DNA from 3 places in the Methylobacterium fujisawaense genome. Region 3 is predicted to be linked to each of the others. Evidence: predicted binding sites of a transcription regulator. Region 3 holds the regulator's gene; each other region holds the start of a gene.
What was found. The regulator PhoB, encoded in region 3, activates phosphate uptake and scavenging genes when phosphate is short. The targets are predictions, from matches to a motif close to TGTCATNNANCTGTCAT.
Positions count from the first base shown of each region.

Region 1: the regulator PhoB is predicted to act here: its motif matches at 1,869-1,885, upstream of phnC (phosphonate ABC transporter ATP-binding protein).
Region 2: the regulator PhoB is predicted to act here: its motif matches at 7,972-7,988, upstream of ABC766_RS20060 (inorganic phosphate transporter).

Region 1 is NZ_CP155001.1:50,541-60,901, reverse strand. Features, by position in the region: gene phnE (phosphonate ABC transporter, permease protein PhnE) at 1-104, opposite strand, end outside; gene phnD (phosphate/phosphite/phosphonate ABC transporter substrate-binding protein) at 109-981, opposite strand; gene phnC (phosphonate ABC transporter ATP-binding protein) at 995-1,804, opposite strand; gene ABC766_RS32005 (hypothetical protein) at 2,453-3,004, shown strand; gene ABC766_RS32000 (hypothetical protein) at 3,112-3,321, shown strand; gene ABC766_RS31995 (IS1380-like element ISMex4 family transposase) at 3,425-4,768, opposite strand; gene ABC766_RS31990 (DUF1800 family protein) at 4,841-5,818, opposite strand; gene ABC766_RS34060 (GCG_CRPN prefix-to-repeats domain-containing protein) at 5,901-6,200, opposite strand; partial or broken gene ABC766_RS31985 (DNA-binding response regulator) at 6,423-6,578, shown strand; gene ABC766_RS31980 (ISL3 family transposase) at 6,800-8,452, opposite strand; gene ABC766_RS31975 (hypothetical protein) at 8,641-8,958, opposite strand; gene ABC766_RS31970 (AAA family ATPase) at 9,168-9,980, opposite strand; gene ABC766_RS31965 (Mu transposase C-terminal domain-containing protein) at 9,977-10,361, opposite strand, start outside.
Region 2 is NZ_CP155000.1:4,215,711-4,226,071, reverse strand. Features, by position in the region: gene phnD (phosphonate ABC transporter substrate-binding protein) at 1-786, opposite strand, end outside; gene phnC (phosphonate ABC transporter ATP-binding protein) at 884-1,732, opposite strand; gene ABC766_RS20080 (chloramphenicol acetyltransferase) at 1,845-2,465, opposite strand; gene ABC766_RS20075 (DUF1045 domain-containing protein) at 2,458-3,144, opposite strand; gene ABC766_RS20070 (glycosyltransferase) at 3,172-4,320, opposite strand; gene ABC766_RS20065 (autotransporter domain-containing protein) at 4,412-7,609, opposite strand; gene ABC766_RS20060 (inorganic phosphate transporter) at 8,041-9,669, shown strand; gene ABC766_RS20055 (hypothetical protein) at 9,749-9,994, opposite strand; gene ABC766_RS20050 (MucR family transcriptional regulator) at 10,001-10,361, opposite strand, start outside.
Region 3 is NZ_CP155000.1:5,926,963-5,937,323, forward strand. Features, by position in the region: gene pstB (phosphate ABC transporter ATP-binding protein PstB) at 1-686, shown strand, start outside; gene phoU (phosphate signaling complex protein PhoU) at 805-1,524, shown strand; gene phoB (phosphate regulon transcriptional regulator PhoB) at 1,713-2,408, shown strand; gene ABC766_RS28125 (protein-disulfide reductase DsbD family protein) at 2,588-4,759, opposite strand; gene ABC766_RS28130 (aminopeptidase P family protein) at 4,848-6,686, opposite strand; gene ABC766_RS28135 (hypothetical protein) at 6,814-7,077, shown strand; gene ABC766_RS28140 (ribosome modulation factor) at 7,078-7,266, opposite strand; gene ABC766_RS28145 (50S ribosomal protein L11 methyltransferase) at 7,315-8,235, opposite strand; gene ABC766_RS28150 (hypothetical protein) at 8,534-8,677, shown strand; gene ABC766_RS28155 (hypothetical protein) at 8,834-9,031, shown strand; gene modA (molybdate ABC transporter substrate-binding protein) at 9,150-9,968, shown strand; gene modB (molybdate ABC transporter permease subunit) at 9,984-10,361, shown strand, end outside.

The DNA.
Region 1 (10,361 bases), on a different replicon from region 3:
ACGAGGATCTGCCGCCGTAGCGCCGTTGATCGGGCCTGATCGAGCAGGACGTCGTAGACCGCAGAAGGGGCCGGGAACGACGTAGGAAGGCGTGATTGGGGCATGCCGCTAGCCCTTGACCTTGGTAAGGTCGATGTTGAGGAGCTTGGCGGTCTCGCGCAGGACGTCGTAGTCCGCATCCGTGATCGGGCCGAAGGCCTCGGCCTTGAAGGGCTTCAGGATCGCCGGATCCTTCATCTCAAGGAAAGCAGACTTGATCTTGTCCTTCAACGCCGGCGTGAGGTCGCCGCGCAGGGTCCACGGATAATTCGGGATCGGCCGGCTCTCGGCGACGACCTTCACCTTAGAGGAATCGATGAGCTTCCTTTCGACGAGCGTCTCGAAGATGGTCCGACTGATCCCCCCAGCCTGGACATTGCCGGCCTCCACTGCGCGAGCCACAGCATCGTGTGTGCCAAGGTGCTGGAACTTGAAATCCTCCCCGGCTTCGAGGCCAAGGTTCTTGAGCAGGCCCCGCGGGATCAGGTGACTTGACGTCGAGGCCGGATCGCCGAAACCGACCGTCTTCCCTCGTACGTCCTCGGCCTTTGCAATGCCGGCATTGACGTTCGCGATAAGGTAGCTCGTGTAGGTCGGCTTCCCCCCTGAGACCAGGGCAGCGAACGGCTCGATCCCTGGCGAACGGCTTTTGGCCAGCACGTAGGACAATGGGCCAAAGTACCCAAGGTCGATGCGCTTGAACCGCATTGCCTCGATCATGGACGAGTAGTCTGTGGTGACGACAAGCTCGATCCGCTTACCAAGCCTTTCTTCCAGGTAAGACTTCAGACCCTGATTGTTCTGAATGATGGTTGAGGCGCTCTCATCGGGCAGCAGCGCGACTTTGAGAGTGTCGGGATCGGCGCCCTGCGAGAGCGACGGTCCGGTTCGCAGCAGAGCGCCCAGCACAAAGCCGGCACCGAGGGTACGTCTTGAAATCATGGGTTGGTTTCCTTTAGGCGGGCTGGGCGGCGTAGGACGGCTCACGGCGGGGCCGCACTCGTTCGTCTTCGACGGCCCTTGGGGCGTCGGTCCGTGATCCGTAGATCCGCTCAAGGCTCGCCTCGCAGAGCTGATCGGGTGTTCCATCGAACACGACGGCCCCAGCCTGGAGACCGATGACGCGATCTGCGAAGCCGCGCGCCAAGTCGACTTGGTGCAGGCTTACTACGGCCGTGATGCCATCGGCCTTGCAGATCGTTCGCAGGAGATCGAGGACGCGTGCCGCGGTGGCCGGGTCGAGGCTTGCTACCGGCTCGTCGGCAAGGATCAGCCGAGGTTGCTGAGCCACAGCCCGCGCGATGCCGACACGTTGCTGCTGCCCGCCCGAAAGCTGGTCAACTCGGGTTAAGGCCCGGTCGAGCAAACCGACCCGTTCGAGTGCCTCCAGGGCGATGCGCCGATCTGCAAGGGGAAGCGGAAGCAATGAGCGAAGGGCCGAGTGATGACCGAGCCGGCCAACGAGGACGTTGGCCAGAGCAGTCAAGCGGCCAATAAGATGGTGATGCTGGAACACCATGCCTGTTGCAGCCCGATGCCGGCGCAAAGTTACGCTTCCGGAGTGGATGTCGCCATGAGCCGTCGACACGACCTGCCCGTTCGTTGGCCGGACCAGACCGTTCAGGCACCGCAACAGCGTGGACTTGCCCGCACCCGACGGACCGAGAAGCACAGAGAACTCGCCCTGGTCGAACGTTAACGACGTCGGATTCAGGGCGGTTAACCGCCCCGGATAGGTAACTTGAAGGTCGTAGATGGACAGCATCAGTCGCCAATCGATTCCTAGATCAAAGAGAATATTCGATCGCGTTTTCCGATACGGGGGGGAGATGACAATCGAATGACTTCAACCTGGTTCACCGACGTCACCAAGAGCCAGATCGACTGGTTGCCCCTGTTAAAGCATGGACCTCCCGGCCTGGGTGTGGTTGACAATCAAGCTCTTAAAGTCCCAGCTTTTATGACTAGTTTTGACTGCAATTTCATAAAATCTATACAATGCCAATGGATGCATTCATATGACAGTTATTTATCGTTTATATCTTGAGCTTGTATACTTAATAAATGTAATAATGAAATCAAATTAAGTGTAAATATTCCTTTGTAAATCCCATAAGGACAAACCGTCAATGATAATCCCTGAATTTAAAAAATATTACTATGATATTATGAAATCGATTCCCTACATACTGCCCGTAAAACATAACAGACATAATTATAGGATGTAGCACGTTACCTCATGCTTAAGGATAAGAAATTTTTGCTGCCCATTGAGGGGTGTTCTGGGCCTCGCTACGCTGTGACTGATCGCTTTCCGATTAATATAAACACAAGGGGTGGACATGCGCCAAAAAGCGCCCACATGACTCTAGAAACTGTAAAAAAATCAGCTCAAGAATTGTAATGGATAACGGTGCGCAACATGAGCAAATCTTCACTTGATGACAACACAGCAGCGAACCGTATTCGGCTTCACAATATGGAGCAGCGTCATAAAAGACTGCAGATCGCTTTGTTGCAATATCCCGAGTTGGCTAAAGCTAAGCCTTTTGAGAATGTTACCCGCTTCGCCGAACTCAGAGATCAAGTGATTGAGCCGACCATGCACGCATTTAGCCGCGCCGGTTCACTCGGCAACTACGCTCATCACGTCGTCACTGATAACGATCACACCGACGAAGCCCTTGCTGTCGTCGGTGCCGGTATACGATTGATCCTCTCCGATACCGCACTACCGAATGGGATCAATCTTTATGAAATTCCTACCCTAAGCTTCTATCATGATCGATTAGAGCAATACGTGCAGTGTCGTGTTGAAATCTACGACGCGTCTCGGGATGGCGATGACCGCCTTGTTCATTGTCTCAACATCGAGACTCCGCTCGACTTTGACGCCTTAACGGCTGCCGCAATCGAAACCAAGCTCCATCTATTCATGGAGGCGCTAGCGCAATATTCAATCTGATCACGAACGACATAATTAATAAACCTTGCTATCGAACAAGTATAACACCGAAACCTCATACCTTCATCGACAAAAGTGAAGGTCAACAATTCAATGACGAGACTTACATGATCATTCAACTCGGCGGCCACCTCGAACGCGCTTTTCTACTCGCAGGGAGGCGTCAAAGCACTTCACAGCCTCCGTTGGTAGAAACTGAACGTCTTCCTGCTGCAACAGATGCCTATCGGTCGTTCTTCCATCGTGCAGGAACCATCGCCGTCTTATCTAACCCGCTTTATTCACCAGGGTTTGGCTGGCGACGTGTTTTGAGCTGAAGGCGAGCGGGATCGTGCGTCTGTCCTGACGCGTATGGATCTGGTTGTGCTGTCGGCGCTGGAGGGACGGGAGCGGTGTCGATGGGGCATCACGCCCCGTGGTTCAGGCTGGCGCTGGGGCGAGTGCGCCCGCGATATGGCGCAGCAAGTCGGCCTCGGGACAGGCGGCGGCGAAGGCGAGACGAACACGGGCAGTGGTCTCGTGGATGCGAGCCCCAAGCTTGAGCAGGCGCAGGCGGATCGTCGCGAACTCGGCCTTGGCCAGGCGATGGGGAGCCGGGATGGCGTCGCGCACGGTCAGCATCAGCCAATAGGCGGCGGTGTGCAGCACGAGCCGCATCTGGTTGGCGGCCGGATGCCGGCAGGAGGTGCGGTCGGAAGCGAGCTGGCCCTTATGGAGCTTGATCAGGTTCTCGGCCTGTCCGCGGGCGCAGTACAGCTCGGCGTAGAGCCATTCGGGCGTACCGGTGGCGATGTTCGTGACCACGTAGCGGATGTCGAGGCCAAGGCGGGTCGCCTCGATGCGGGCGGCGACGCGGCGGTGCTGCCGCCAGGATTTGGCTGCGTGCGTGGTCTCAGCAAAGCCGCGCACGGCATCTGTGTTGCTGAGGGCCCGCTCGACCCGGATGTGATCGGCGGTCGGCTCGACCTTGGCGGTGAGCGACTTGGTGCCGGTCAGGCCGAAGACGTAAGCGACGTCGTTGTCCTCGCACCAGTCCATCGCTTCGGGCCGCCCGTAATGGCCGTCGCCACGGATCGTGATCGCGGTCGTCGGCCAGTGTCGGCGGATCGCCCGGACCAGACGACGCAGATGGCCCCGGACTTCGCGACCCGAAGGCGTCTTGCCCGGCCGCAGGATCATCGCCACCGGGCGCGAGGTGGCGGTGTCGTAGACGTGGATGGGGAGAAAGCAGCGTTCGTCGTGGTGGGCGTTGAACAGCGACAGTTGCTGCTGGCCATGGACCACGTCGCAGGTGTCGTCGATATCCAGCGTGACAGCCGCCGGTGGCGCGGCGTAGCTGGCGCAGTAGAGGTCGACCAGCACCCGTCCGAGCCGGATCAGGTCACGCAGGCCCGGCGTGTTCTCCAGCCGCGAGACGGTGGGCTGGCTCATCAAGTCGCGTCCGCTGTCGGGTAGGCGACCACAGGCGAGCTTGAAGGCGGGATCGACGCGCAGGTGATCGAGGTCGTCGGCATCCTCGTACCCGCAGGCGATGGCCAGGATGCGCGCCAGCAGGATCTCGGGCAGAGGATGCACGATCCGGCTCGGGTCACGCCGGTCGGGGATCACCGCGGCGAGCTTCTCACCGATCTGCATCCGCCGGGCAGCCTGAGCGAGCAACAGGACGCCCCCGTCCGAGGTCAGGCGTCCGCCGTCGAAAGCAGCTGTGAGCTTCTTGCCTCGAACCGATGGAAACGCGAACGGCAGACACGTAGGATCGGACATGGCGGGCGTGGCGGGCTCGATCTGGTCTGAGGACTTGGCGTCAGCACCCAATCCCTAAGCCACATCAATGCTTTACGCTACGCTCGCCACCACAGATCCACTGCCCTCGTGAATAAGACGGGCTAGATCCAGCAGGGCCATGTGAACCTGTTCGGGACCAGCATCGGGATAACTCTTGCCGAGCAGGGTCAGCGCACCAGGCTCGTGAGCCGCGGGGTGGTAGACGGTGCTGCCAGGGAGTTCGGCCGCGTTCGCTTCTCGCGCGATGGTCCAGCCTGTGAGGATCCGGGCGAGATTGGTGACATCGTCCTGCGTGTAACCGCTGCCGACACCGAGGGTGTGAAGTTCAAGGATTTCACGGCCGAGGTTTTCGTTGAGGCCCTTGCCCTTCCGTGCCCCGGCTGGCGAGTTCGGGCCAACGGAAGCGACGTTGTCGAGGTAGATCAGCATGGCCGGGTGAAGTTCGGCCGCGAGCAGCATGTCACTGAAGCGTCCGAGCACGTGAGGCCGGATTGCTTCGCGCTCGAAAGCACCCGTTGTAGCTCGCAAGCGTGGCCCCTTTGCCGCCGAGACTGTAAAGTGGTTGGCCCAGAACCATACCAGCCGCTCGACGAAGCCGATGGATACCTCGCGCGCGATGGCCAGACGCGAGGAGACTTCTGCTCGGTAGAGGCGCTGGGCGACCGGACGTACTGTCTCGGCGTCTTTCGGTAACCCAGCGGCGGTATCGCCCCGCGTCGGCGAGCGAGGAGAGGATGGCGAGTCGCCCACCATCGGCGAACCCATCTCGTCGGGTTTGCCAGTAGCGTTCACGGCTCCGTTTGGTTTGGTCCCACGGGCGAGGCGTCGAGACTGGAACTCCGCTTGTACCAGGCTCAAGATCGCAGGTGTCGTGATGAGATCGGCTCCGACGGGCGTCGCGACAGTCCCAGCCTTGAGCTCGTGGCGAAGGAGTTCAAGGCCATCCTCATTCCGGCTGAGATCGCCTGGGTGCGGCCCCAAGCCGAAGCGTGCAAAGGCCAAAGCGGCGCGACCAAGCTCGACGGACATGCTGCGGTCTCTCTGCTCCGCTCAGGCATGAATGGAACGCGGATGGCTGGGTTGAGTAGCGGGCGTCCTCGAATATAGCCGCCTAGAAGCGGCAGAAGCGACGCGGCACAAAGGGCGTCGGCCGAATGAAGCAACGCCGCGCGTAGTAGGGCCCTGGGCCGTAGAACCGGCGCCGGCCATAGAACGGGCGGCAGCCCCCGTAAGGCCCTCGGAAGAAGCCGGGCCCGCAGCCCTGGGCCACGAGCGTGATCGGGGCGTCAGCCTGCAGCACCGCCGCGGAGAGCGGTCCAAGTGGAGCAGCCTCTGCTACCGCTGCCGGTACCAGGGCGATGCCGGTAATGAGCAACGCTGCCGTAGCTGCAAGCTTTGAGGGCATGTACATCATGTTTCTCTCGACACGAACAGATCAGAACAGTCGCGGAACGAGAAGATCAGGCCGGCTGAATACGAAGGACATCCAGACGGTTCCCGAACCATTTCGTGCCCGGAAAAAATCCGTGCCCTGCTTTTCGTGGATGTGACAGCATCGGAGGCTTCTGTATCAATTTGTAGCAGGGTGGCTTCGGCGATTGCCGCCGTTTGCGCGCGCCGCATACTTCCCGTCATGCCGTCCGAGCCAAGCATCTACGTCGTCGAGGACGATCCTGAGATCCGCGTCCTCCTGATGGATTTTCTGACGCGGGAAGGTTTTTGCGTGGAGACGGCCGACTGTGGCGCAGCTCTCGACCGTCTTGTCGAGCGTTTGGGACGGCCGGATTTGTTGGTGCTCTACTGGATGTTGCCGCGCGAAGATGGCCTTTCCATCTGCCGCCGGATCCCCGACGCTCTGGCCCTGCGAGACCAGCACATCCACCTGCCGCAGCTTGGCGACAACATCCTCCGGCTTGTGCCGCTTCGTTCCCATCTGTCCGTCCTCGTCCTGGCCCGAAAGCCATACCTCAGGGCGGACCACTTCATTGGCTCTCCGTCGGGTTTGGTGGATCATGCTGCAAAGAGGAAGCGGCGACGTAGCAGGTCAAGCTTGGCTCGGCCGTACATGGAGCGCTTGAGCAGCTTGAGGCGGTTGACCTGTCCCTCGTCCTGCCCGCTGCTCCAGGGCAGGCGAAGGCCGGCGCGAACGGCAGCCCCGTCCTGATCGAGGCTGACGGCAAATCTCTCGACCACCCGCACGCCGCAGACCCGGGCGTCGGCCAGCCAAGCATCGAAGGCGGGGATGATGCCAGGCTCGGCCTGCGCGCCGCCGCAGCCTCTGCGAACGATCCGACAGAACTGGCGGCCGAGATCGACGACCCGGGCGGCCTCGTCATCCTGCAGCACACGCGCGACCGCAGCGGCGGCGTCGGCATCGAGATCCTCTGGCTCGCGCAGGAGATGCCACGACAACTGCTTCGGTGAGGGGAGCGGCGGGGATGATGTCGGCGCGGTCGGCGCTACAACCGACGGCACCTGCAGGCGCCGGATCGTGGTCTTGGCCGGGCGCGTACGCCGCTCGGACAACCAGCGCCGGACCTGCTTCGCTGTGCCGGGAAAGCCGAGCCGGCGAAGCTCGCGCCAGAGCTGCATAGCGTTCTCGCAGCCCTCACGGTGGCGGGCGTGCAGGTGGTCGAGATGAGGATCGAGGATGCTGCGCCCTGGCCCGCGCCAGCCATGGCGCGGGAAGCGCTCGGCGAAGGCGAACTTGCGCACCGTGGCGCGGGCCAAGCCGGTCTCGCGGTTGATCTGCCGGAGCGACTGCCCGGCCGCGCGGCGGCGGCGAACAACGTCGTAAAGCACCTCCCATCGCCCGACCGCGGCTGCGCGGACGAGCGCCTCGGCGGGGGCTCGGGGGTAGGCTTTGGTGCGCCGGGTCGAAGGGATCAGTGTCCCGACCGGAGGCAACAGCTTCAGACGTGGGTGGACGCGGGCGAGCCAGCGCTCGATCATCTGGCGGGTGTTGAGCAGCAGGTGCCAGCGGTCGGCGATCTGCACGGCCTCGGGCGCGCCCAGGGTGGTGCCGCGCGCGTACTCGGTCGAGCGGTCGCGCGCCACGAGCTGGATCTGGGGCTCGCGGCGGAGCCAAGCGGCCCAGGTCTCGGCGGAGCGGTCGGGCAGGAGATCGATGGGACGACGACGTTCGAGGTCGACCACGATGGTCCCGTAGGTTCGACCCTTGCGCCGTGCCCAGTCGTCGACGCCGACGACCTGCGGCCGGTCGACAGCCGGCAGCGGCATGCTCCGGATCGTCCGCAACAGGGTCGTAGCGCTGGTCGGCATGGCCAAGTGCGCGAGCAGCCGGGCGGCAGGCTGGCCGCCGAGCGCGAGACCGGTCCGAGCCTGGGCCTGGACGAGCCGCCGGGTGCGCTGGGCGTGGCGGGCGAGCAGATGCGGGAAGCGCTCGGCGAAGGTGTGGCGGGGGCAGGCCGGGTCGCGGCAGTAGAAGCGCCGGACCGCCAGTTGCAGCCGGACCGCATTGCCGCTGACCGGCAGGTCGGTGGGCCGTCGATGGTAGCGGCTATGGACCGACGTGCTGAGGGTCCGACACGTCGGGCAGCGGGCATGATCGTGCCGAGCTTGGGCGAGAACGGTGAGGGCCCCGGGGCCGTCCCGTGCGACACGAACGAAGCGACAGCCGGGCAGTAAGCAAAGCAGGGTCATGCCCTGATCTGCGTCCTGACGACGACCTTCGCTACGGGCCAACCGTCACGATAACTTTCCACCAAACCCGACGGAGAGCCACTTCATTGGGGGCGGATCACTTCACAGCGGATGGCTGACGCTGAGCCAATGTGTGGGACGGCACTGAGTGGGGACCACGGGCACCCAAGTGGTAGGGGGCGGCATCCTCATTTTGGCGCGGATTTAGGCGGCACTCTGCCGTTCAAATGGCCAGCATGCTGCGAGCAGGGCAACCATTCGCCAATGAAGCCATTGAAGAGCAGCACGTAAGTGCTTTTCAAATGGAGACGACGATGCCCCAGCAAGCTCATACGGAAGCCGCCGAGCATCACGAGAAGGCAGCCAAGTCGCATCGCGCTGCTGCCGAACATCACGGCAAGGGCGACCACGCCGCCGGTCACAAGCATTCGACCGAAGCCCATGGTCACTCGACCAAGGGTCACGAGCACTCCACCAAGGCGCACGGCAAGAGTGGCGAACACCATAAGTAGCCTTTAGGCGCAACAAGCTCGTCCTCGCCCATCGCAGGCGGGGGCGCGCACTTGCCTGGACGTCCCGGCGAGGCTGAGGCACCTCAACGTGCGCTCAAGGCATGCCGACTAGTTGTCGGCAATCCGACCGTTTTCCCGGCAATCCGGATGGGCGGATCGCAAACCTGTGACCTTCAGCGATAAATGGCAGTGTTTTTGGAGCACTATGTGGCACCGATGACGAGGGTGCTCCTCGCGGCCTCGACAACATCGTCCGTGATCACCTTGAGCTCATTGATCTTGAGAATGCGTGCGATCTGCACGAACAGGCGCTGAAGCAGCCGGAAGTTGCCGCCCGTAATCCGCGCGATCGAGGCCACAGCCTGCACATCGGTGAAGTCCGCGTCGTCCAAGGCAAGGCCGAGTTGACGCCAGTGGCGCGTCAGCACGAAGGTGAGTTCGTCGCCCTGTAAGGGACGGTAATGGTGGGCGAACCCGACACGGCTGTAGAGCTGAGGATAGCGCGACAGGCGCTTCTCGATCCCCGGCATGCCGATCAGGATCACGCCGATCCCCGTCCGGTCGAAGACATCGCGCAGGTGCTCCAGGCCCGTGGTCGAGAGTCGCTCGGCTTCGTCCACGATCAGGAGCTCGGTCAACCCGCGCGCAAAGCCCGTTGGCCTCCCTTCCCCGCTCGCATGGTGTTCGCCGAGACAGGCATCCATCCGCACGGTGAGAAAGGTCACCTCGTTGCGCAGCACCCGCAACGAGCAGGCGACCGCCGGAGTGTAGAAGACGCTACAGCTCTGGGCGAGCACGCCATAGATCTTGGCGTCCGACGGCTGTCGCGGTCCCCAGGTGTCGAGGAAGGGCTCGGCCACCTCCCAGCGCGCATAGCGACGTGCCGAGAGTGTCTTGCCGACCCCGGCCGCCCCGTAGCAGAGGCCGATGTAGCGGTGCTTGCGCACCGCATCGGCGAACTCGATGAAGCGGCGATGCTCCTTGGTGGCGATGAAGGCGCCCGATCTGGCGGTCATCCCTCGTCCTCTGCCTGATACACGCGCAGCTTGAGCCGCGGCGGCGAGCGGGCCGGGGCGATCTGACGGTTGAGACGGACGGGATCGGGCAGGAAGTCCGCGACGCGCGCCACGCGCTCGTTGATCGCAGCGCGAAGGCTGCGGCGGTGCAGACGGCGCGCCGCCTCGATGTCCTTGAGGCTGAGAGCTTCTCCAGCGTGCTCCTCGTTCACCGCCCAGCAGAGGAAGCGCTCACGGTGGAACACCCGGATCTCCGACACATCGCGTGGGTCGTAGCGGATCGTGACGGTCTCGCCGACATAGGCTGCCAAGGTCGATGCGACGTACCGCAGGCCCTGGAAGTGAATGCCGTCCCGACGCACGCAGCGTGGCTTGGCGACC
Region 2 (10,361 bases), 1.7 Mb from region 3:
GAAGGCGTCCCGGATCCTGGCCTTCAGGTCGTCCGGCAGGCTCGTCAGCATGGCGAAGGGCCCCTCCGGCAGGAAGTCGGACTTGAACACGACCCGGAAGTCCGATTGCTGCATCGGCGTGCCATCGGGCTTCTTGAGCATGCCCTTGGCGGCCATGCGGGTGACCATCGTGTCGGTCTCGGAATTCCACAGGTTGGCGGCGGCGTCGGCCGTGCCCTGGGTGAGCGCCAGCACGGCGTTCTCGTGGCTGCCCGCGTAGAAGGTCTTGCCGAAGAACTTCTCCACGTCGTAGCCGGCCCGCTTCAGGAAGAAGCGCGGCGCCTGGTTGCCGGAGGTGGAGTTCGGATCGACCAGGGCGAGGTTCTTGCCCTTGAGATCCTCGACGGTCTTGTAGGGGCTCGAGGCCAGAACGTAGACCACCGAATAGTAGCCCGAGGCGCCGGTCTCGTGCTTCTGGTTGACGATCGGCTCGATCTTCACGCCGGTCATCACGGCCCGCGCGAAGGAGGCCGGTCCGTACCACGCGATCTGGATGTTGCCGGCCCGCTGGCCCTCGATCACGGCGGCGTAGTCGCTCGCCACCCGCAGCTTCACCGGCACGCCGAGCGTCTTGGTCAGGTAGGCGGTGAGCGGCGCCCAGCGGTCGGCGGTGCCCGAGGCGTTCTCGGCCGGGATCACGCCGAGCGTCAGCTCCGGATACTGGGCCTTCCAGTCCTGGGCGGCGGCCGGCAGGCCGAGGAGGGCGAGAGCCGCGGCGGCGCCGGCGAGAGTGCGTCGGGTGATCATCGTGTCGTCCTTCGTGACGGCGTAGGGCAGGAAGTTCGGCCGGCCGGAGGCCGGTCGGGCGTTTCCCGAATGGTTGTTGGGGCTTGGAGGGCCCGGATCAGGCGCCGAGGGCGGCCTCGCGGACCGGCCGCGCCGGCACGAGACCGGGCCGGCCGGGCATCGCGGCCCGCTGCTCCGCCTCGCGCTGCGCGGAATCGTCCAGCACCTCGCCGGCCTCCAGGCCGTAGAGCCGGCGCGCCACGTCCTCGGTGAGGTCGAACGGTCCGCCCTCGAACACGACCCGCCCGGCCGCGAGGCCCACGAGGCGGTCGCAATAGGCGCGCGCGAGGTCAAGGGAATGCAGGTTGCACAGCACCGTGATGCCGTAGCGCCGGTTCACGTCGGCCAGCGCGTCCATCACGAGCCGGGTGTTGCGCGGGTCGAGGGAGGCCACCGGCTCGTCGGCGAGCAGGATCTCGGGCTCCTGCACGAGGGCGCGGGCGATGGCCACGCGCTGCTGCTGGCCGCCCGACAGGCCGTCGGCGCGCTGGCCGGCGAACTCGCCCATGTCGAAGCTCTCCAGGGCGGCGAGCGCCATGGCCCGGTCTTCGGCGGACCATTGCCGCAGCAGGGAACGGTAGCTCGGCACGTGGCTGAGCCGGCCCATCAGCACGTTGGTCATCACGTCGAGGCGGCCGACGAGGTTGAACTGCTGGAAGATCATGGCGCAGCGGGTCCGCCATTCGCGCAGGTCGCGGCCCCGCAGGGTGGTGACCTCACGGCCGTCGTGGAGAATGCGCCCCGAACTTGGGTCCGCCAGCCGGTTGATCAGGCGCAGCAGCGTCGACTTGCCGGCGCCCGACCGGTCGATCACGCCGACGAAGCTGCCGGGCTCGATCCGGAGCGACACGCCGTCGACGGCGCGCCGGTCGCCGTACTGGCGCGTGAGATCCTCGATAACCAGCATGCCACCATCCGCCGGGGAATGGCCGCAGGTAAACGCCGATTTCACGACGATTGGATGACGAATACAGATCGGTTATGTTTGCCGGCACAATTCTTACATTTTGATAGCCGGCTTAAACTTCATAGCGCCCGAGGAATGCTTCGATGGGCAGGCCGCGGAAATCCGGAAGCGCCCGGCGCAGCCGTTCGTGATCCCAGTCCCACCATGCCAGGCGCATCAGACGTTCGGCGATGGCCTCGGGGAAGCGGCGCCGGACCGGTTTGGCGGGATTGCCGACAACGATCGTGTAGGGTTCGACGTCGCGGGTGACGATGGCGCCCGCGCCGACCACGGCGCCGGTGCCGATGGTGCGGCCGGGCAGGACAACGACGCCGTGGCCGATCCAGACATCGTGGCCGATCGCCACCGGGCTCGCCCGGCGCCGGTCGAAGAAGGCGGGCTCGTCGGACTCCTCCGGCCAGTAGGCTCTTGCCCGGTAGGTGAAATGCGCCTGCGACGCGCGCTCCATCGGGTGGTTGCCGGGATTGATCCGCACACTGGCGGCGATCGAGCAGAACTTGCCGATGGTCGTGTAGATCACCTCGCAATCCTGACCGATGTAGGAATAATCGTCGAGGATCGTCTCGGTGAGGCGGGTTCGCGCGCCGACCTCCGTGTAGTGGCCGAGGCGGCAATCCACGACCCGGGCGCTGGGATCGCGTGCGGGTTCGAGTCCGAGGGGACGGTCAACCACGGGGCTCTCCGAAGGGCAGGCGCGCCAGGAGCCGGAACGGGCCGGACCCGTCCTGGGTCAGGAGGCATACGGCGTCGATCACAAGGGGCTCCGGCCCCGCGGCGGCGTAGGCCTCGGACAGGCGCCGGTGCCAGGCTTCGCGCTCCGCCTCCGGCAGGGCGTCGGTCAGGGTCATGTGGAAGCGGAAGGCCTCGAACACGTACGGGTAGCCCCAGCGCGCCAGCAGCGCCCGCCCGCGCGGGTCGAGGCGCTCCGGGCGGCGCTTGGCGCGCTCGGCCTCGGTGAGCGGCGCGCGGAACGGGTCGAGGGCGGCGACGCACTCGGCGGCGAAGAGCCCCAGCTCCGGCGGCGGGGCTTCCGGCACGAGGGCGAGGAACGGCCCGAGGGCGGCGACCCGGAGCGGGCCCACCGCCACCGGCGGGTGCGCGGCCGCGAGGTCACGGGTGGCGGCGACGAAATCCGCCTCCGTGGTGCCCGCCGCGAGGCGCAGCGGCGCCTTGAGGGTGGCGTGGAACCCGTAGATCCGGGCCCCCGCCGTGACGGCGGCGAGGTCGCTCAAGCCCTCCGGGTGCGGGACCGACGCCCCCGAGACGGGGTCGGTGCCGAGGACGGACCGGCCGAAGGCCTCCAGCCGGGAACCCGGGGCGGGCAGGCAGTAGAGAGCGTAGCGGCGCGACACCTTTCGGCCTCCGATCGTCGGCCGCCGTCAGGCCGTCGGCGCGTAGGGACGCGCCTCGGCGGCCCGCCGGGGGCGCACGTCCATGGCGTTGCCCCGCCACACGATGGCGCTCTGCATCCAGGCGCCGAGCCAGATCGCCGGGATCAGGGCGTCGCGCACCAGGAAGGCCGCCAGCAGGCGGGGCGAACGGTGCCAGCCCGCGCGGATCGCGAGCCGGTGCTCGGCGGCATAGCACAGGCCGGCGAGGCCGGCAGCGCCGACGAGGCCCGTGAAGCTGCCGGCCCAGAGGGCGATGAGAAGCGCCGGCAACAGGACACCGCTGCCGATCTCGGGAGCGAAGAACAGCGGGAAGGTCACGCGGCGCAGGCGCGCCCAGCGCAGCTGCCGCGCCCAGACCTCCTGGAAGCCGCGCGGCCCGAGCGGCTGCTCGAACGGGCTCGCCACGAGGTGGACCCGCTTGCCGGCGGCCCGGACGAGCTTGGTGGCGGCCGCGTCCTCGGCGATCTCGGCCGCGAGCGCCTGCAGGCCGCCCTGCGCCTCCAGAAAGGGCTTGTGCCACAGCATGCTCTTGCCCTGTGCGAAGCCCAGCCCGAACGCCTCGGCGGCGTATTGCCAGCGGGCCTGCAGGGTGTTCAGGAAGGCGCATTCCACCTCGGCCATGAAGCTGCCCGGGCGCGCCCCGGCGGGGGTCGAGCAGACGAGGCCGGTATCGTCCCGCCACGCCGCCTGGAGCCGCTGGAGGTAGTCCGGCGGCATGGCCACGTTGGAATCGGCGAGCACCACCCAGTCGTGGGCGGCGGCCCGCCAGCCCCGCAGGCAATTGTTGAGCTTCGGGTTCTCGCAGAGGCGCTCGTCGCCGAGGATCAGGCGGGCGGGCACGCGCGGATGGGCCGCGATCAGCCGCCGGACCATCGGCACGATCGGGTCCCCGGGGTCGGCCACGCAGAAGATCAGCTCGTAGGACGGGTAGTCGAGGCGGAAGCTCCGGGTGAGCATCTCCTCGCTGTAAGCCTCGATCCCGTGAAGCGGACGGACCAGGGAGACGGGCGCGCCGTCCGGAAACCGCGACGGCCCGTGGCTCCGGCCGAGGCGCCGGCCCGCGACGCCGATGCTGACGATCTGGACGAGGGCCAGAAGCGCGCCGAGGGACAGGGCCGGCACTGTGGCGTCAAGCATGCGGATCCCTCGATCGATGAAGCGAGCGGTCCGGTCCGCTAGCGGCCGGACCGCGTCAGGCGTGTGACAGAGGCGACGTCGGCCGGCGTGTTCAGAACCGGAGGGTGAAGGTACCCTTCACGGCCTGATCCTGGGCGCGGGCGCCGGTCTGGCCGGTATAGGCCACGCCCAGGCTCGCGTTCGGCGCCACCGCCAGATCGAGCCCGACCTGCGCCACCAGCGCGTCCCGGTCGATCGGCACGCCCGCGCTCAGGAAGGCCGGGCCCGTGCCGAACCGCAGCAGGGCCGTCGGCACCACGTCGCCGAACGCCCGCCGGTAGCCGACCAGACCCCGCAGCGTCACCGGAAGACCCAGCCCCAGCTCCAGGCCCGTCTGCGCCCGCACCCCCACGGTCGCCGCGCCCAGATCGTAGTCCCGCGCGACGCTCGCCAGCGCCGCCGCGCCCCCGGTCTCCGCGAAGGCGTCCCGCCGGATGCCGACATACGCCCCGCCGACGAACGGCTCGACGTAGGAGGCCGCCGGCGGCACCGGCACCGCGACGCCGTCCCTCGACACCAGAGCCGCCGGAGCCGGCTGGCCGAGCGCGATCCTCCAGCCGATCTCGCCGAAACCCTGCACCGTATAGCCGCCGCCATGGCCGCTCAGCGTGTCCGACAGCCCGTACAGCACCGCCCGCCGGGTGCGCGTGTCGGTCCCGGCGTAGAGCGCCCCCAGCCGCAGCGACAACGGCCCGACCTCATAGCCGCCATACAGGCCGCCGAAGCCGCTCTTGAGCGTGGCGCTCTCCGCCCGGCTCGTGCCGCCGGACCGGCCGGCGCTGTCGAGATACGCCTCCGTGTAGCCGCCGACCACGCCGACGCGCAGCCCGTTCGACACGCGGACATCCGCGCCCGCCGCGAAGCCGGCGATCTGCCGGTCGAGGTTGAACGCGTTGCCGCCGCCCTCGGCCGTGCCGAAGGCGCCGAAGCCCTGGCCCCAGAGCCCGAACACCTGCGGGTCGAGCGTCCGCACCGGCACGCCCGCCACCACCGGCTGGCGCCCCGGCAGGTCGGCCGCGTAGGCGGCCGGCAGGGTGCCGTAATCGAGGCCGGTGCCGGGGCTGCCCCAGCGCAGGCGGTCGAGCACCGCCTCGCGCACGAAGAACGCGGTCTCGTAGGCGGTGGACACGGTGCCGGCATGGATGTCGCCGGCCAGCGCCCGGAAGCCGGCATCGGCCTCGGTGGTAGTGAAGGCGACCGCCGCGTCGAAGAGCCGGCCCGGGCCGGCCGCCTGGACGGCGTTGGCCGCCGCCATGCCGTTGCGGCTGGTGGCTGACGCGGCGAACGGCACGTCGTTGCGGGTGAGGGTCAGGTCGACCGCGTCGGTCCGGTAGCGCAGGCCCGGGCTGAGGAAGGCGAGGTTCGCGGTCACGCCGGCGAACTGGCCCGAGACGCCGCCGGCGGCGGAGAGGATCGTGTAGGTGGTGCGCGGGTTGTAGGCGCCCGAGGCGGCCAGCACCTGGACGGTGCCGCCCGACAGGGTGGCGCTGCCGGTGGCGGCGATGCGGTCGGCCTGTCCGGCGGCGTTGGCCTCGACCCGGTAGGTCGAGCCGGCCGCGAAGGCGGCATTGCCGGCGACGGTGAGCGTGCCGATGGAATTGCCCGGCGCCACCGTGCCCCCCGAGAGTGCGCCGATCCCGCCCACCGTGCCGGAGCCGCCGAGCAGGCCGCCGGCGCCCACGAAGACAGTCCCCGCGATGGTGCCGTTGGCGTAGAGCGCGCCGCCCTGTCCGATGCCGACATCGATGCCGAGGCGGTCGGTGGCGTCCATGCGCAGGGTGCCGGTGACGGTCCCGAAATACCCGGCGGCCGCATAGAGGTCGAGGCGGCTCCAGTAGCTGAGGGGGCTGCCGTAGAAGGCGGCCAGCGCGTTGGTCTCGGTGTTGACCAGGATCTGGTTGATCGTGCTGGTGGCGAGCTGGCCGTAGAGGCCGCCGTTGGGCGCGAGGGTCCGCGCGGCGGCGGTCGATCCGCCGTAGAGCGGCGCGAGCAGGATCGAGGCGTCCGGCCCGCCGGCGGGAGCGGCCTCGCGGGGCGCCTGGGCGAAGCTGAGGGTCGGCAGGCCGTAGGTGAGGCGTTGCTGGTAGGCAGCCTGGTTGCCGGCCGACGGCACGTAGGGATTCCCGGCCGCGTTGGCGGCGCTGCCCGCGCAGGCGGCGACGGTGTTGCCGCACTGGGCGGCGAGGTAGGCCTGCAGCTGGCTCTGGGCCGCCACGAACTGTGCGGGCAGGTTGATCGCCGTGCCAGTCACCGCGGCGTTGTTGATATAGGCCGGGTTGGTGAAGGCCTGGGCGAGGTCGTAGGTGGCGAGCGCCCGTCCGCCGATGATGTCCAGGGGGTAGTGCACGCCCAGGACGATGCGGCTGTTGGCGTAGTCGGCCGCCCGGGCCAGCATGCTTTGGTACTGCTGCGGCACCAGCATCGCGAGCAGGATGCCGTCGGTGAACGCGTAGGTGGTGTGCCCGCTCGGAAAGGACGGGTTCGTGGCGATGCCGTTGAGCGCGGTCGGGTCGAAGGTGTTGAACCGGGCCGGCGCCGCCTGGACGGGCCGCGAGGAACCGTAGACATCCTGGCCGGCTTGCGTGTTGGTCACGCCGTAGGCGAGGTCGTAGACGCTGTTGGTCGTGTTCGGCAGCCCGTTGGCGGTGGGCAGGCTGTAGCCCGCCGGCGCCACGGCCGGCACCGCCACGTAGTTGGCCGGGGTCACGCTCGGATTGTTGGCCGCGCCGTTGGCATAGTAGTTCTTGGCGACGCCCAGGTTGTTGCCTGTGAAACCGTAGGCACCGGCCAGCAGATTGACCACGCTGCCCAGGGGTCCGCTCGCGCCCTGCTCGACCCCGCGCTGGTAGATCGGGCCGAGCTGGGCACCCAGGCCGCCGACGAGCTGTTGCGGAACGATGCCGTTGATCGGCGTCTGGGCCGGCAGGCCGCCCGCGAGATTTGCAGCCACGCCGTATGTCCCGAGCCCGGCCGAGGACAGGTCGTTGCGCGCCGAGCCCAGCAGGTTCTTGTCGCTGATCGCGAGCTGCTGCTGGGCGAGCCCCGCGGCGTTGTTGATCGCGATCGACTGCGCCAGGTTGAGCTGCAGCGTCTGCTGACCGGTCACCGCCGTGTTGAGCGTCAGGTACGGCGCCAGCAGATTGAGGACATTGACGTCCGAAGCGGTCGTGTTGGCCGTCTGTGCCTGCGCGCCCGGTCCGAAGGCAGCGACCGCCAAGGCCACGATCGAGACGCCATATCGGAATGTCATGCCAACCCCCAAAGCGCGCGGCGATTCAGCCTGCGAGCCGGAGATTTAGCGAACTCTACGCGCTCGCCTTCGTCATAATCCAGTCACAAATCTAAAAGCTTACATTTGTATCATGCCAGCAACAGGATCAAAACTTTGCCGGCGCAAATTATATCATGACTCATCTTCGTCTTGACCTTGCAGCGCGTGCCGTCATGACATGAGGATCGGGGCGATGGCCGTCCGTCATCGCAACGGGCCCGGCACAGGCCGCCCATCCTCGGCGGCCCGAACACTGGGACGGCCCGGACACTGGGGACGGGACGAAATCCCGCAAATCGCTTCGGCCGGATGCCGTTGCGCGAGGCTGGACGCGGGATCGACGTCACCCGACCGTCACGGGCACATTTTAATCCCGGCTCACCATCACGAATGATTCCGCGCGAGGGTTCATGTCCGATTCCGCCGTGGCGCCGTCGGGGGCGGTCGCAGGCCGGCAGGCAGGGGGCCCGCGCCTCGACCACGGACTGCATCTCGGCGGGGTGGTCGCCTTCCTCCTCGTGCTGGTGGCGGGCCTCGGCTACGCGGTGGTGAGCCTGATCGCGGACATGAACGCCGTCGGCGAGGCGCCCCTCGCCTACGGCGCCTTCGCGCTGCTCGGCCTCGCCTTGCTGATCGCCCTCGCCTTCGAGTTCGTGAACGGCTTCCACGACACCGCCAATGCGGTCGCCACGGTGATCTACACCCACTCGATGCCGCCGCTCGTCGCGGTGATCTGGTCGGGCATCTTCAACTTCCTCGGCGTGATGCTCTCCTCGGGCGCCGTGGCCTACGCCATCGTGACGCTGCTGCCGGTGGAACTGATCCTCAATGTCGGCTCGCATGCGGGCTACGCGATGATCTTCGCGCTGCTGCTGGCGGCGATCCTCTGGAACCTCGGAACCTGGGCGTTCGGGCTGCCCAATTCCTCGTCCCACGCGCTGATCGGCTCGGTGCTCGGCGTCGGCCTCGCCAACCAGCTGATGAACGGCGGCGACGGCACCGCGGGCGTCGACTGGAGCCAGGCCCTCAACGTGTTCAAGGCACTGCTGTTCTCGCCGGTCTGCGGCTTCGTGCTGGCGGCGCTGCTGCTGCTCGCCCTGAAATTCGCGGTGCGCCGCAAGGATCTCTACGCGGCGCCGAAGGGCGAAGCGCCGCCGCCCCTGTGGATCCGCGGCCTGCTGATCCTCACCTGCACGCTGGTCTCGTTCTTCCACGGCGGCAACGACGGGCAGAAGGGCATGGGCCTGATCATGCTGATCCTGATCGGCGCCGCCCCAACCGCCTACGCGCTCAACCGCACCATGGCGGACGACACGACGCCCGCCTTCGTGCAGGCTTCGACGGCGGCGGGCGCGGTGTTCTCCGCCCGAGCGCCCGGCGCGGAGGTGCCGGACGCCGCCGCCGCGCGCCGGACCGTGACGGAAGCGCTGAAGACCAAGGACCTGAACGCGCCGCCCGTCTACGCCGCGCTGGCGGCGCTCGCGAACGACATTGCCGCCAGCGTGAAGAATTACGGCGCGATCCGCACGGTGCCGGCCGCCCAGACCCAGAACCTGCGCAGCGACATGTACCTCGCCGCCGACGCGGTGCGCGTGCTGCCGGGCTCCGGGGCCGATCTCTCGGAGGCCGACAAGGTGACCCTCAAGCGCTACGCGGGCCTGCTCAACGACGGCACGCGCTACATCCCGGGCTGGGTCAAGGTCTGCGTCGCCCTCGCCCTCGGCCTCGGCACCATGGTCGGCTGGAAACGCATCGTCGTCACGGTGGGCGAGAAGATCGGCAAGACCCACCTGACCTACGCGCAGGGTGCCTCGGCGGAGATCGTCGCGGCCGGCACGATCGGGCTGGCCGAACTCTACGGCCTGCCGGTCTCGACCACCCACATCCTGTCATCCGGTGTCGCCGGCACGATGGCGGCCAACGGCTCGGGCCTGCAGATGGCCACCGTGCGCAACATGGCACTCGCCTGGATCCTGACCCTGCCGGCGGCGATCACCCTCGCGGCCGTGCTGTTCTACCTCCTGCGCCACATGTTCTGATCCGGCGTCTGGCCGGGTGGCCGGAGACCGGGCGTCATCCCATGGGGAGCAGCCCGGTCTCCGGCTTCCGTCGGACCCCTCAGGAACCCGCCATCGCCCGCACGAAGGCCAGGCAGGTCCGGCGCGCGGCCGGATTCTCGATCGCCACGAACGCCGAGACGAGGTCGGCCGCCTGGGCGATGGCCGCATCGGGCCGGTCGGCATCCGGGAAGAAGCTCGCCACCGGCACGTCGAGAATCCCGGCGATGCGGTACAGCGCATCCTTCGAGGCCGCCCCGGGGGGAGGCTTGTGGGTCCGGGCGGGACCCGGGGACGAGGCGGGCACCATCACTCACCCCGCCTTGTGGCCGAGCTGGATCGCCCGGGCGATCTCGGAACGCCGGGCCGCATAGCCCGGGGCGACCATCGGGTAATCGGCCGGCAGGCCGTACTTGGCCCTGTAGCGCTCGGGCGTGAGGCCGTGGGCGGTCAGGTGGCGCTTCAGGGTCTGGTAGGCGCGGCCGTCGATGAAGCTGATCAGGCCCGCTTCCTGGATCGAGGCGTCGACCTGCTCCTGGCTCAGGCCGCCTGCCCTCGAACCCGACGGGTCGCGGCGGAGGACTGCGATCGCCGAATGCACTTGGTCGATGAGAGCCGGCAGGGCCCCGACGTCGATCGCGTTGCGCGAGACGTAGGCGGCGACGATGGCGCCG
Region 3 (10,361 bases):
ACCTCGACTTCCACGACCGGCAGGTCACGGCGCTGATCGGGCCGTCGGGCTGCGGCAAGTCCACCCTGCTGCGCTGCTTCAACCGGATCTACAGCCTCTATCCGGAGCAGCGGGCCGAGGGCGAGATCCTCCTGGACGGGGAGAACATCCTCAGCCCCTCCATCGACCTGAACGAGCTGCGCTCGCGCATCGGCATGGTGTTCCAGAAGCCGACGCCGTTCCCGATGTCGATCTATGACAACGTCGCCTTCGGCCTGCGCCTCTACGAGAAGCTGCCGAAATCCGAACTCGACGGCCGGATCGAGGCCTCCCTGCGCAAGGCCGCCCTCTGGGACGAGGTGAAGGACAAGCTCAAGCAGCAGGGTACGGGCCTGTCGGGCGGCCAGCAGCAACGCCTGTGCATCGCCCGCACGGTGGCGCAGCGCCCGGAGGTGATCCTGTTCGACGAACCGACCTCGGCCCTCGACCCGATCTCCACCGGCCGCATCGAGGAGCTGATCGAGCAGTTGCGCGACGAGTTCACCATCGTGATCGTCACCCACAACATGCAGCAGGCGGCGCGCATCTCGCAGTTCACCGCCTTCATGTATCTGGGCCAGCTGATCGAGTTCGGTCCGACCAACCGGATGTTCATGAACCCGACGGAACGCCGCACCCAGGACTACATCACCGGCCGGTTCGGCTAGTCTGCCTGGACGCTCCGGTCTCGGGGAAGGCCGTCCGGTCGCCGCATCCGCGGAGGGCCGGCGGGTCCCCGAGGGCCTCCGCGGAGCGCCGCCCCCGGGACCCATCGAAGGATTCGCCATGCCCGGCCATATCGTCACCTCCTACGACACCGACCTGGAGAACCTGCGTCGCTCGATCTCGGAGATGGGCGGCGTGGCCGAGAAGATGACCGCGGAGGCGACGGACGCCCTCGTGCGCCGGGACGACACGCTCGCCCAGGCGGTGATCGTCGCCGACAAGCGCCTCGACGCCCTGCAGCGGGACATCGAGGAGCGCGCCGTGCTGTTGATCGCCCGGCGTCAGCCCCTGGCGATCGATCTGCGTGAGACGATCTCGGCGATCCGCGTCTCCGGCGACCTCGAGCGGATCGGCGACCTCGCCAAGAACGTCGCCAAGCGGGTGGTGGCGATCTCCGATCAGGCGCCGGCCCAGAAGATCGTTCTCGGTGTGCGCCACATGAGCGACCTCGCGGAGGGCCAGCTCAAGGACGTTCTCGACGCCTATGCGAGCCGCGACGTCCAGGCAGCCCACGATGTCTGGGAGCGGGACGGCGAGATCGACGCCCTGTACAATTCGCTGTTCCGCGAGCTCCTGACCTACATGATGGAGGATCCGCGCAACATCTCGTTCTGCACGCATCTTCTGTTCTGCGCCAAGAACGTCGAGCGGATCGGCGACCACACCACCAACATCGCCGAGACGATCCACTATCTCGCCACGGGCGAGGCCCTGGCGGGCGATCGGCCGAAGAACGATGCGTCGAACTATGCGACCGTGGACGGGGTGCCGGCTCCGTAAGCGGGCCGCCCCCGGTCCAGGCGTCGGCCTGCGCGCGCTCCTGTGGGGCGCCGCCGGAGAATCGGAGCGTGCGGGTTGAGGCTGAGCGGCGCCTCCTGCACCCTCCGCCTGCCCGCCGGCTCCAAGGAGAGTCGGCGCGCCTGCAGGCCGTATGGCGCCGCTTCGTGAACGGATCTTCGAACGTGAGCATGCAAGTCCTGATCGTCGAGGACGAGGAGGCGCTGACCACGCTGCTGCGCTACAATCTGGAAGCCGAGGGCTTTCTGGTGGATTCCGCGGCTCGCGGCGACGACGCGGAGCTGCTCCTGGCGGAGCGGATCCCCGATCTCGTCCTGCTCGACTGGATGCTGCCCGGCCTGTCGGGCATCGAGCTGTGCCGGCGGATCCGGGCGCGCCGGGAGACCGAGCGGCTGCCCGTGATCATGCTCACCGCCCGGGGCGAGGAGGGCGACCGGATCCGCGGTCTCGGGACGGGCGCCGACGACTACATCGTCAAGCCGTTCTCCGTCCCGGAACTGCTCGCCCGGATCCGCGCGCTGCTCCGCCGGGCCAAGCCCGCCCACGTCTCGGACCGGCTGGCGGCGGGCGACCTCGAACTCGACCGCACCGGCCATCGCGTCCGCCGCGGCGGCGAGGAGCTGCATCTCGGCCCCACAGAGTTCCGTCTGCTGGAATTCCTGATGCTGGCGCCGGGCCGGGTCTTCTCCCGCGAGCAGCTCCTCGACGGGGTCTGGGGACACGACGTCTACATCGACGAGCGCACGGTCGACGTCCATGTCGGGCGGCTGCGCAAGGCACTGAACGGCCCGCGCCAAGCCGACCCGATCCGCACGGTCCGCGGCTCGGGCTACGCCTTCGACGAGACGTTCTCGCTCGAGGCCTGAGGCGGCCCCGCGCGCCATCGGAGAGAAAAACGGTCCGACGCGCCGTCATCACGAGCGCAGCGAAGTGACCCAGGGCATCGGGACGCCTGCGAGCGTGGCGCTTCTGGATTGCTTCGCTTCGCTCGCAAAGACGGCGGGCCGCGCGTCGATGCCCAGAGGCCTGAGACCCTAAAACTGTCTCAGCGGGTCAGCGCCGCGCTCCGGCCGGACGCGACCGGCACGGCGTCGAGCGCCGCCAGAACCGTCCCCTCGGTGAGGATCTGCGGAAGCACCTGAGGCGCTCCGGTTCCGGTATAGAGGAGGTAGAGCGGCACGCCGCTGCGCCCGTGCTTCTCCAGCAGACGGGTGATCTCGGGATTCTGGTTGGTCCAGTCGCCCTTCATGTAGGTCACGCCGCGCTCGGCCATCGCGGCCCGCACGGCCTTGGTGTTGAGCGAGGTCGCCTCGTTCACCGCGCAGGTGATGCACCACGCGGCGGTCATGTCCACGAAGACGGGGCGGTGCGCGTCCACCAGGGCGTCGAGACGCGCCTGAGTGAAGGGCTCGACCCCGTCGGCGGCGGCCTGCGCCGACGGCGCGGCGCGGTCACGCGGAAGGGTCACGGCGAGGGCCGCCACGGCGACCAGCGCGAGGGCCGCAGCGACCCGCGCGACCCGGCCCGCCCCGGGCGCGGCGGCGCGGCCGTGTTCCCAGGCCCAGGCGGCGAAGCCCATCAGGACGAGGCCGATCAGCGCCGCCAGCAGCCCACGCGGATCGACCTGCTGCGCCAGAACCCAGATCAGCCAGGCCACAGTGGCGTAGACCGGGAAGGCCAGGACCTGCTTGAGGGTCTCCATCCAGGCGCCCGGCCGCGGCAGCGCCCGCAGGGCCGGCGGCCAGAGGGTCAGCACCAGGAAGGGCAGGGCGAGGCCGAGGCCGAGGCTCGCGAAGACGGCGAGCGCGACACCGGCACTCTGCGTCAGCGCGAAGCCTACCGCCGAGCCCATGAACGGCGCCGTGCAGGGGGTCGCCACCAGGGTCGCCAGCACGCCCGTGAAGAACGAGCCGCTCAGGCCGGCACGCCGGGTCAGGCCGTCTCCGAGGCCGGCGAGCCGGCCGCCGACATGGACCACTCCGGACAGGCTCAGGCCCATCGCGAACAGCAGATAGGCGAGGGCTGCGACCATGGCGGGCGATTGCAGCTGGAAGCCCCAGCCGATCGCGGCCCCGCCACCCTTCAGGGCGATCAGCAGGGATGCGAGGCCGAGGAAGCTCGCCAGCACGCCGGCCGTGTAGGCGAGGCCGTGCAGCCGCAGCCGCGCCGGGCCCTCGCCGGCATGCCGCACGAGGCTCAGCACCTTGATGGACAGCACCGGGAAGACGCAGGGCATCAGGTTGAGGATCAGGCCGCCCAGAAAGGCGAAGGCCGCGGCGGTCGCGAGGGTCAGCGCGTCGAACTCGGCGACGGCCGGCGGGGCTCCGGCCGGATTCGGCGCGCTCGACGCGGCCGCGACGGCAGGAAGCACCGGCTCGTCACCATACGCGAAGGCAAGGCGGCGGGTGCCGTCCGTGCCGACCTCGTCGATCGTCAGGACGCCGGGCAGGGCCGCGGGCACAGGATCGGTCGGGCTGCTGCGCGCGATGGTCAGATGCAGACCGGTCTCGTCGACGGTCATCACCTGCGCGGCGGCGTTGTCGATCGCCGTCTCGGCATAGGGGAAATAGGCGGCGTTCCGGATGGATTCCGGTTTCAGGCCGGTCGCGGCGAAATCGAGCTGCAGCGTGTCGCCCTGGCTCGACAGGCGCAGGGGCCAGAGCGCCGGCGCGGGCAGGGCAGCCCGGGCGCGCGCGAACAGCGCGGCGTTGGCCGGGTCCGGCTCGGCCTTGCCCACCGGCAGGGTGAGGGCGAGATCGGCCGAACCGGGGACGCACTCGGTCTCGCAGACGAGATAGGTCAGCTTCGCCTGGATCTGAACGGGATTGGCCGGGTCGAGGCTCGGCGGCGGCGTCACGGGCGCGAGGAGCGTGACCTCACCCTCGTAGCCGTAATTCATGAGGGTCGCGATCGGGATGCGCTCCGGCGCCGGCCACCGGATCGCGCTGGCGTTGAAGCCGGCCGGCAGGGTCCAGGTCACCTCTGGAGGCAGTCCGGAATCGCCCGGGTTGCGCCAGTAGACGTGCCAGCCGGGCTTGATCTGCATCCGCACCGCCAGCGTGAACGGCTGCGCGCCGGCGACCGCGGCGGGCTCGGCCACGAGGCTCGCCCGCACGAGGTCGGCTGGCGTGCGGAAGCCCTGCGGGACCCCTTGGGCTGCGGCGGCCGAGAGGCTCGCGGCGAAGGCCAGGATCAGAATGGCGAGGCGGCGGATCATGCTGTCCCTTCGCGCGCAGGGCGGGCGCGGTCGTTTCGATGGCGGTGGGTCTTACCACGGGCCGCGCCCGGGATCCCACGCCGATCGCTCAGTCCGCGAGCGGCACGGTCGCACGCTCCAGCCAGTCGCGCGTCCCGGCATCGACCCGGGGCGCCAGGGTCTCGCGCACCCGGGCGTGATAGGCATCGATCCAGGCGCGCTCCTCCGGTTCGAGCAGGTCCGGCTGGATCAGCCGCCGATCATAGGGGGCGAGCGTCAGGGTCTCGAAGCCCAACATCGGGCGCTCGCCGCCCGCGATCGTGCGGGGCTCGACCAGCACGAGGTTCTCGATCCGGATTCCGTAGGCGCCGCGGGCGTAATAGCCCGGTTCGTTCGACAGGATCATGCCGGGCTCCAGCGCCACCGTGCCGGTCTTGGCGATCCGCTGCGGTCCCTCGTGCACCGACAGGAAGGCGCCGACGCCGTGGCCGGTGCCGTGATCGAAGTCGAGTCCCGCCTGCCAGAGTGGCGCCCGGGCGAAGGCGTCGATCTGGGCGCCGGTCGTGCCGACAGGAAACACCGCCCGGGCAATCGCGACATGGCCCTTCAGCACCCGGGTGTAACGGTCGCGCATCTCGGCGCTCGGCGTGCCCACCGCGACCGTGCGGGTGATGTCGGTGGTGCCGTCCGGATACTGCGCACCGGAATCGATCAGGAACAACTCGCCGGTCCGGACCGTCCGGTCGGTGGCGCGGCTCACCCGGTAATGGACGATCGCGCCGTTCGGCCCGGATCCCGAGATCGTCGGGAACGAGACCTCGCGCAGATCGCCGCCCGCCGCGCGGAAATCCTCAAGGGCCTCGACGGCGGCGATCTCGGTGAGGCCCCCGGCCGCGGCCGCACCGTCGAGCCAGGCAAGAAACCGCACGACACTCGCCCCGTCGCGGACATGGGCGGCACGCGCACCGGCGATCTCGGCGGCGTTCTTGACCGCCTTCATGCCGGTGATCGGATCCTTGCCGACATCGGCGGTGCCGCCGGCAGCCTCGATCTTTTCCTTCAGGGCGACGGCGCCGGTCGCCGCGTCGAGGCGGACACGCACGCCGGCGAGGGATCCCAGCCCGTCGTCCAGTTCCGCCCGGGGCAGGATCTCGGCGATCGGGGCCAGCACCGCGCGCAGTGCCGGATCGACCTCGGGCGAGACCAGGAACAGCCGCGCCAACCCCTCGCGCGGCAGGATGGCATAGCCGAGGGCCAGGGGCGTGTGACCGACATCGGAGCCGCGCAGGTTGAAGGCCCAGGCGAGATTGTGCGGATCCGAGATGACCAGGGCATCGCAGCCGCCCTCGGCGAGGGCCGCCCGGATCCGGGCGATTTTGTCGGTGCAGGCCTCGCCGCACAGGGCATCCGGATGGAGCACCACCGGTCCGGCAGGGGCCCTCGGGCGGCCCGCCCAGACGGCGTCGACGAGGTTCGGCACGGCCCGCACGGTGCCGCCGGCCCGGGTGGCGGCCCGCTCCAGGCGTGCGAGACCGTCGGGTGTATGCAGCCAGGGATCGTAGCCCAGAACCTGATCCCTCTTGAGGTTGACGCCGATCCAGGCTTCCGGCGTCGATTCGGCCAGCGGCACCACCGTGAGGATGCCGGTATCGACCTGTTCGGGCGCCTGCAGGGTGTAGCGGCCGTCGACGACCAGCGCCGCGGATTCCATCAGGATCACGGCCGTCCCCGCAGAGCCTGTAAAGCCGGTGAGCCAAGCCAGCCGTTCGGCGTCGGCCGGAACGTATTCGGACTGGTGCTCGTCCGCCCGGGGCACGACGAAACCGTCGATCCCGTTCTCGCGGAGAGCGGCCCGCAAGGCCTCGATCCGCTCGGCGCCCTTCCGGTGGCTTGGGTCGTCGAAGCTCTGGAAGCGCTGACGCGGCTGGGGCGGACGGGGCTCAGTCATGAGTCGAGCCTAGCGCCCGCCGCTCCCACGCCGCAACACCCCGTCCTCAGAGGAGGCGTCCGGGTGCGGCGCCTAAAAGATCGCTAACAATCTTATCACGCCGCCGGATTTGGCCTATTCCTCAGACATGCCACGCCGCGTCTACTACCGGATCAGCGACAGACCCGATGGCCGCTTCGACGCCATCGTGACGATCGAACCCGACACGGTGGTTCGCCGGGACGGATTCGATTCGCTCGCCGAACTCGAAGAATGGGTGGACGGTCTGCGCGTGCTGATGGCGGCGCTCGGCGCTCCCGTGTCGCGGGCAGACGGGGCGGAAACAGCAACCGAAACCGCCCCCGCGTCGGATGGTTCGACGCCGTCGGGCCGGCTCCGCACCGCGCGCTGATCAGCGCTTCGCGACCGGCAGGTCCGGCATGCGCTCGATGGGCGCACCGTCATAGCCTTCGAACCATGCAATGCGTGCTGGCGATTTCGCCGGATAGGGGCACGCGTCCTTGGGACGGCCCTGGGCCCGGGCGCGGGCGCCCTCGGCGATGGGGTCCGCGGGCGGATCATGGAGCGACGTCTGGCTCATGGCCAATCAACGCGCCGGCGCGCCGCCGGTTCGGGGCGCCTCAGCGCCTCAGGGCCGTGGGCGGCGGGCGGCGCCGCCGCGCATCAGGACCAGGGCGACCCATCCCTCGATCATGCCGCGGCGGACAAGGGAGAAGCCCTGGAGGCGGTAGGCCGAGAGGACGCCGGGCACGTCGCGCGCGATCAGGCCGGACAGGACCAGAACGCCCCCGGAGGCGACCACGCGCGTCAGCGTCGGCGCGAGGAGCCGCAGGGGCCGGGCCAGGATGTTGGCGAAGACGAGATCGAAATGGCGCGGCCGGTCGGCGAGGCGGTGGCGCACCCCCGGCCCCTCGTAGAGCTTGAGATAGGGCCCGAGCCCGTTGGCCCGGGCGTTCTCGCGGGCCGTGCGCACGGCCTCCGCGTCGAGGTCGCCGGCCACGACGGGTTGCCGCAGGGCCTTGGCGGCCGCGAAGGCGAGGATCCCGGTTCCCGTACCGACATCGAGGACATGGGCCGGGCGCCGGCGCTTCAGCTCCGAGACCAGCGCGCGCAGACAGCCCAGGGTGGTCCCATGGTGGCCGGTACCGAAGGCGAGGGCCGCCTCGATCTCGATGGGCAGATCGTTGCCCCGCACGGCGTCGCGGTCATGCGAGCCGTGGACGAGGAAGCGTCCCGCCCGGACCGGCTTCAGCCCCTCGAGCGACGCGCGCACCCAATCCTGCTGCGCGATGGTGCGAAACTCGGCCGCATCCGCCGCATCGCCGATGACGGGCCGGATCAGGTCCCGGACGTAATCCTCGTCGGGCGCGTCGGCGAAATAGGCTTCGAGGCGCCACGTGCGGCCGTCCTCGTCCTCGAAGGCGGCGACGGCCGTGTCCATGGGATCGAACATCTCACCCAGGAGGTCGGTCATCGCCCGGGCCGACCGTTCATCGGTCAGCAGGCGCAGGACGTGAGACGGGCGGTGGGGCGGCAGGCCTTCGAGCATGATGCCGGGCTGTAACGCCGGGGCGCGCCGCAGCCCAGGGGCTGGCGCGAAAAAATACGGTCCCCGCCGGCGCAGGGAGGCCCGGGAGACGCGGCCGACGCGCGGCCGACGCGCGGTCCCGCCCTTTGTTGCCGGACAGACACAAGGGTCAATACTTGTGATCTCAGCGATCTAAATCAGTGTCCAGGGGCATCGCACGTGCTTAAACAATCTCGGCTTCCCCAAGGCCAGACCCTCGACTCAGGCGCGCCGCACTTCGTGGAGCGGCGCGCCGGTTTTGACAGACGATCGTGCTGCCATGACATCGCCTCTCCTTATCAGCGTCGCCTTCGCGGTTGTGACCACGGCCGCGGCCACGCTGTGGGCGCTGCTGGTTGCGGACGGCATGAGCGGCGCGCCGGAGAGTCAGCCGGTGGAAGGCCGCGACATCCGGACCTGGTGAGCCCCGCCTATGGATTCGTGCGCGCGACTGCCCAGGAATGCGGCACGATGGTCGCGCGTTAATCACATGATCCACCGGGGCCGTGGAACCAGCCGCTTCGGGCGGCGTTTTTGCCGGCTTTTTACGTGAATCACGATTGAGCAGGGTGCGTACAGCGTGACCAAGTCCCGGCGTTCCGGCCCCCGTGGGCCCGTGGTCGTCACCGGCACGGCCGTGCAGTCCCGACCGCGTGAGCGGATCTTCGGGGGCCCCGCACCGGACGGGCCCCTCCCGGGCCACCTCTTGGTTCTGCTGAGCCGCCTGCACCGCGCCGAGGCCGAGCCCAAGGATCGCCGCGACGCCAATCTGGGGTGATCCGACGAGGGCGTCCTTCCCCGCTTGACCGCCGGCCTTGGCCGGCGGCTGTAGCGTCCCTATGATCCCCGTCGTTCCCCGCCGGATATAGCGGGTCGCGACCGGGGAGACCCCATCCATGCGCCTGACCCGACGGATCCTGGCCACGCTGGCCCTCGCAACGCTGGCGCTCGCCCCCGCGGATCGGGCGGCGCGGGCGGAGGAGCCCGTCGTGGTGTTCGCGGCCGCCAGCCTCAAGAACGCCCTCGACGACGCTTCGGCCGCCTGGACCAGGGCGACGGGCAAGACCGCGCGGATCTCCTATGCGGGCTCGAACGCCCTCGCCAAGCAGATCGAGGCGGGGGCGCCGGCGGACCTGTTCATCTCGGCCGACCTCGCCTGGATGGACTACGTGGACCGGGCCGGGCTCCTGAAGACCGGATCGCGGGTCGATTTCCTGCGCAATGCCCTGGTGCTGATCGCGCCGGGTCCAAAGACCGGCGCCGCGGACCCGCAAATCGCCCTGGCGCCGGACCTCGGCACCACGCTGACGCGGATTCTCGGCGGCGGCCGGCTGGCCATGGCGACGATCGACGCCGTCCCGGCCGGCAAGTACGGCAAGGCGGCCCTGGAGAAGCTCGGCGCCTGGGACGCCGTGAAGGGGCAGGTGGCGCAGGCGGAGAACGTGCGCGCCGCCCTGCTGCTCGTCGCCCGGGGCGAGGCGCCGCTCGGCATCGTCTATGCCACCGACGCCGCCGCGGACCCGAGCGTCCACGTGCTGGCGACCTTCCCGACCGACAGCCACCCGCCGATCATCTATCCGGCGGCCGTGACCGAGGTTTCGCGCAACCCGGATGCCGGAGCCCTGCTCGGCTACCTGCGCGGCCCGGAGGCCCGGGGCTTCTTCGAGCGCCAGGGCTTCACGGTGGTTGCGCAGCAGCCCGGCGCCAGCCAGTAGCGGCGCGCCGGCCCCGTGTTCGGTCTGACCCCGGAGGAGTGGACCGCCGTCGGCCTGAGCCTTCGGGTGGCGACGGTGGCGACGCTTGCGAGCCTCGTGCCCGGCCTCGCCGTGGCGTGGCTGCTGGCGCGGCGCCGCTTTCCCGGCCGCGCCCTGCTCGACGGGCTGGTCCACCTGCCGCTGATCCTCCCCCCGGTGGTCACCGGCTACCTGCTGCTGCTGGCCTTCGGCCGGCGCGGTCTGCTCGGCGCCCCCCTCGCCGAGATCGGCGTGGTGCTCTCCTTCCGCTGGACCGGAGCGGCGCTCGCCTGCGCGGTGATGGGGTTCCCGCTCATGGTGCGGGCGATGCGGCTGTCGATCGAGGCGGTCGACCGGCGGCTGGAGCAGGCGGCC